2 regions of the Pseudoxanthomonas sp. UC19_8 genome follow, and region 2 is predicted to be linked to the other one. Evidence: riboswitches for the same ligand, from Rfam matches in the RefSeq annotation. Region 2 holds a riboswitch; the other holds the start of a gene.
The links. A riboswitch is a leader RNA that binds a small molecule or an ion and turns the genes downstream of it on or off. The one in region 2 is predicted to bind cobalamin.

Region 1: it holds a riboswitch for cobalamin, as region 2 does, so the genes downstream of both, btuB (TonB-dependent vitamin B12 receptor) here and ACFJIT_RS17120 (ribonucleoside-diphosphate reductase subunit alpha) in region 2, are expected to answer to the same signal.

What each region holds. Positions count from the first base shown of each region.
Region 1 is NZ_CP170559.1:161,856-164,236, reverse strand. It holds gene ACFJIT_RS00730 (GAF domain-containing protein) at 1-303, shown strand, start outside; gene ACFJIT_RS00725 (TfoX/Sxy family protein) at 300-674, shown strand; cobalamin riboswitch at 702-932, shown strand; gene btuB (TonB-dependent vitamin B12 receptor) at 1,076-2,381, shown strand, end outside.
Region 2 is NZ_CP170559.1:3,873,877-3,876,257, reverse strand. It holds gene ACFJIT_RS17120 (ribonucleoside-diphosphate reductase subunit alpha) at 1-1,207, opposite strand, end outside; cobalamin riboswitch at 1,476-1,709, opposite strand; gene ACFJIT_RS17115 (ZIP family metal transporter) at 1,941-2,381, shown strand, end outside.

The DNA of each region.
Region 1 (2,381 bases), 600 kb from region 2:
ACCGAGCTGGTGGTCGGGCCGTTCCAGGGCCTGCCGGCGTGCGTGCGCATCGCCCTGGACAAGGGCGTGTGCGGCGCGGCGGCCAGCACCCGCCAGACCCAGCGCGTCCACGACGTGGAAGCCTTCCCCGGCCATATCGCCTGCGACGCGGCCTCGCGTTCGGAGCTGGTGGTGCCGCTGGTGAAGGACGGCGCCCTGATCGGCGTGCTGGACATCGACAGCCCCCAGGTGGGCCGCTTCGACGAAGACGACCAGCGCGGCCTGGAAGCCATCGCCGCGGCCTTCGTGGACGCCCTGGCGTGAGCACCACGCAGCTGCGCAACATCGGCCCCAAGTCCGCTGCGTGGCTGCGCCAGGTCGGCCTGCGCACCGAAGAGGACCTGCGCGCGGCCGGTCCCGTAGAAGCCTTCATGCGCATCAAGCGCGCCGGCTTCCGCCCCAGCCTCAACCTGCTCTACGCCCTGGAAGGCGCCCTGCTGGGCTGCCACTGGCAGGACGTGCCCGACGCCCGCCGCCAGCAGATGGTGGCCGAGGTCGAGGTTGCCGCCGCCGCACTGCCCGCCCCGCGCGGCCGCCCCGCCGCCGCACCGGTGACCACCACCCGCCACGACGAGGAAGGCGGCGCCGCGCCCACGTTCGATTTCTTCGACAGCCCCGGCCGCGACAGCGACTGAGCGCCGCGCCAGGCGCCGGATCGCGTACAATCCGCGCCGCTTTCAGGTGACCTGCCGCGCATCCATCGCGTCCAGGTTGAAACGGGAAGCCGGTGAGCCCCGCCACGGGACGAATCCGGCGCTGCCCCCGCAACGGTAAGCGAGCCATGCCAACGCATCGGCCACTGCGTGCCCTAGCGCACGCGGGAAGGCGCGACGGCGGAAGGAGTGCCTTCCAGCTCGCAAGCCCGGAGACCGGCCTGAGCAGCACGGGTTCGTACCGAACCCACCACCGGTTGCGATGCGGAGGGCGTCGCGCGTGCCGCGCCCACGCCTTGCCGTGCGCGCTGTCCGCTGTGTTGCCTTCCGTCGCCGCGACTTTCCTGCCTTGCACGTGCGAGGCGCGCGACGGAGTTCCCCACATGAAGACCACCCTGCTCTGCCTGGCCATCGGCCTGAGCCTTTCCGCCACCGCCCTGGCGCGGCCCGCCGACGACGCGACCGATCTGGACCAGATCAGCGTCACCGCCACGCGCACCGAAGTCGCCGTCCAGGACAGTCTCGTCCCCGTGCAGGTCATCTCGCGCGAGGAGATCGAGCGCAGCCAGGCGACCTCGCTGCCCGAGCTGCTGGCCGGCCGCGCCGGCATCAACATCGCCAACCAGGGCGGGCCGGGCAAGCTGACCAGCGTGTTCCTGCGCGGCAGCGAATCGGATCACGTGCTGGTGCTGGTGGACGGCGTGCGCATCGGCTCGGTCACCGCAGGACTGGCCGCGTTCCAGGACCTGCCGGTGTCGCAGATCGAGCGCATCGAGATCGTGCGCGGCCCGCGCTCGAGCCTGTACGGCTCCGAAGCCATCGGCGGCGTCATCCAGATCTTCACCCGCAGCGGCGGCAAGGGCCTGACCACCTACGCCCAGGCCGGCTTCGGCAGCCATGGCCTGCGCGACCACAGCGCCGGCTTCAGCTATCGCGGCGAACGCGGCTGGCTGTCGGCCAACGGCGGCTATCAGGACACCGATGGCATCAACGCCTGCCGCGGCACCGCCGGCGATGCGGCCCATCCCTTCGGCGCCGGCTGCTACGCCGACGAGCCGGACCGCGACGGCTACCGCAACACCTCCTTCGGCCTGCGCGCCGGGATCGACGTCACCGACACGCTGGCGCTGGAGGGCAACTTCCTCAACGCCGACAGCTACAACGAATACGACGGCACCCTGTTCGGCGGCAACGAGGCCAAGAGCCTGCAGCGCGTGGCCGGCGGCAAGCTGCGCTGGAACCCGAGCGAAGCGTTCCAGCTGACCGTGCAGGCCGGCCGCAACGACGATGAGGCCGACAACTACTTCGCCGATGCCGATACCGGCACGCGCAGCTTCGTCAGCACCTTCGACACCCGCCGCGACACCGCCTCGGCGCAGGGCGACTACCGCTTCGCCGAAGGCCAGACCTTCACCCTGGGCGTGGACTGGTTGAACGACCGCGTCACCAGCACCACGCCCTACGACATCGACGCGCGCGACAACACCGGCGTGTTCGCCGAGTACCAAGGCAGCTTCGGCGCGCACGCGCTGCAGGCCTCGGTGCGCAACGACGACAACGAACAGTTCGGCTCGCACACCACCGGCAGCCTGGGCTATGGCTTCGGCTTCGGCAACGGCTTCAAGTTCACCGCCAACGCGGGCACCGGCTTCAAGGCGCCCAACTTCAACGACCTGTATTACCCGGGCT
Region 2 (2,381 bases):
TGTCCTTGAAGGTCATCCAGCCGTTGCCGGTCTCGGCCAGGGTGCGCATCATCCGCGCGTACAGCTTGCGCGCCGGCACGGTCTTGCTGGCCTTGCCCTGCGCCTCGGCCTGCTCGTAGGCGCGCTCGAAGGCCTCGCCGTACAGGTCGGTCAGCTCCGGCACGGCCTTGGGGTCGAACAGCGACCAGGGCTTGTCCGCTTCCACGCGCGCCATGAACAGGTCCGGCACCCAGTTGGCCAGGTTGAGGTTGTGCGTGCGGCGCGCGTCGTCGCCGGCGTTGTCGCGCAGCTCGAGGAAGTCGTCGATGTCCGCGTGCCAGGTCTCCAGGTAGACGCAGGCCGCGCCCTTGCGCTTGCCGCCCTGGTTGACCGCCGCCACCGAGGAATCCAGCGTCTTCAGCCACGGCACGATGCCGTTGGAATGGCCGTTGGTGGACTTGATCAGCGAGCCGCGCGCACGCACGCGCGAGTAGCTCACGCCGATGCCGCCGGAGAACTTGGACAACTGCGCGATGTCGCCGTACTTGGCGTAGATCGACTCCAGCGAATCCTGCGGCGAGTCCAGCAGGAAGCAGCTGGAGAGCTGCTCGTGCGTGGTGCCGGAATTGAACAGCGTCGGGCTGGACGGCAGGTAGTCCAGGTGCGCCATGCGCTGGTACAGCGCCAGGGCCTCGGGCACGTCCTCGCTCAGCGCGCTGGCGATGCGCAGGAAGAACTGCTGCGGGGTCTCGATCACCTTGCGGCTGTGCGGGTGGCGCAGCAGGTAGCGGTCGTACAGGGTGCGCAGGCCGAAGTATTCGAACTCGCGGTCCAGGCCGGCGTCGACGGCGTCGTTGAGCTTGCGCGCGTTGACCTGCACGAAGTTCAGCAGGCGCTCGTTGATCAGGCCGACCTCATGGCCGCGGGCCACCGACTGGGAGAAGGCGTGGATCTCCTGACCGGAGACCTCCTTGGCGATGAAGTTGGCCAGCAGGCGCGCGGCCAGGCGGCCGTACTCGGGCTCCTCGCCGATCAGCAGCGCGGCGGTGCGGATGGACAGCTCGTCCAGCTCCTGCGTGGTGGCGCCGTCGTACAGGCCGGAGATGGTGCGCGTGGCCACGCGCATCGGATCGACCGCGTGCAGGCCTTCGGCGCAGCGCTGCACGGCGCGCACGATCTTGTTCAGGTCCACCGCCTCGCTGCCACCGTTGCGCTTGGTCACGCGCATGGCCGTGGCAGTGGGCGGCGGGGTCAGCGAGAAGGCGGCGTCGGCCGGGCGCTGGGCCACGGCGGAATCGGTCTGGGTCACGGTCGGAACTCTCCATGCGTAGATGCACGCATTGCGCCTTCCCACGAGGGCGCAACAGGGGCCGGGCGACCGAGGGTGAAACGGCGGCGTCGCAGAAGCCGCGACCGCACGAACGGCGTTCGTGGTCGGGCCTTGCGTCACCAGCCGTCTCTCCCTCGAAAGACACCGCGGCCGGCGCCGCGCGAGGTGCTTGCGCGCGACTGTCGGCAGGTCTTCGGACTGACGGGCGTGAAGCCAGGACACAGTCCTGCTTCTCCTAACCCACCGCTTCCCAAGGCCACCGGGGGCCTCAGTGCAGATGGCGGGGTCGTTCCCAATCACCGCTGCGGGGCAGTGCCGGAGTGGGCCGCAAGGCCGCACCGGCTTCCCTTTTCATCCCCGCGGCTTGTGGCCGCGAGGAACCGACGACCCCAAGATAGTGGGGTCACCCACGCCCGTCAACGCCAAATGTAGTGACAAAAGGGAAGGTCTTGATGCCATGCGGGTTTCACGGATTTCTGGCCCGTGGAGCATTCCTGGCCGGTGTGCGCTGCAGCACGGTTGACGCGCCCTTGCCCGTCGGTGTCCGATGTTGGGCAGGCACCTTCGGTCCCGTTGCGGACAACGGCACCCCGAGCGCACGCGCGCCCCTTCCGCCCACGAAGCCCCTGCCATGCACGATCACACCCTGTCTTCCCCGTCCGCGCTGCGGCGCCTGCTGCCGTGGCTGCTGGCGCTGGCCGCCCTGCTGCTGGGCGCCTGGCTGCTGCAGGAAGTCCTGGCCCAATGGCCGCATCGCCCCGGCCTGCGCCAGGCGCTGCGCGACGGCCTGATCTGCGCCGCGGCCACCGCCGCCGGCGCGCTGCCGGTGCTGGCGGTGCGGCGCCTGCCGCAGACGCTGGCCGACGGCCTGATGGGCTTCGGCGCCGGCGTGATGCTGGCCGCCACGGCCTTCTCGCTGATCGTGCCCAGCCTGCAGGCGGCCAAGGACCAGGGCTACGGCGGACTGGGCGCGGGCGGGCTGGTCAGCGTCGGCATCTGCCTGGGCGTGGCGATGATGCTGACGATGGACCGGGTGATCCCGCATGCGCATCTGGACCAGCAGGGCCAGACC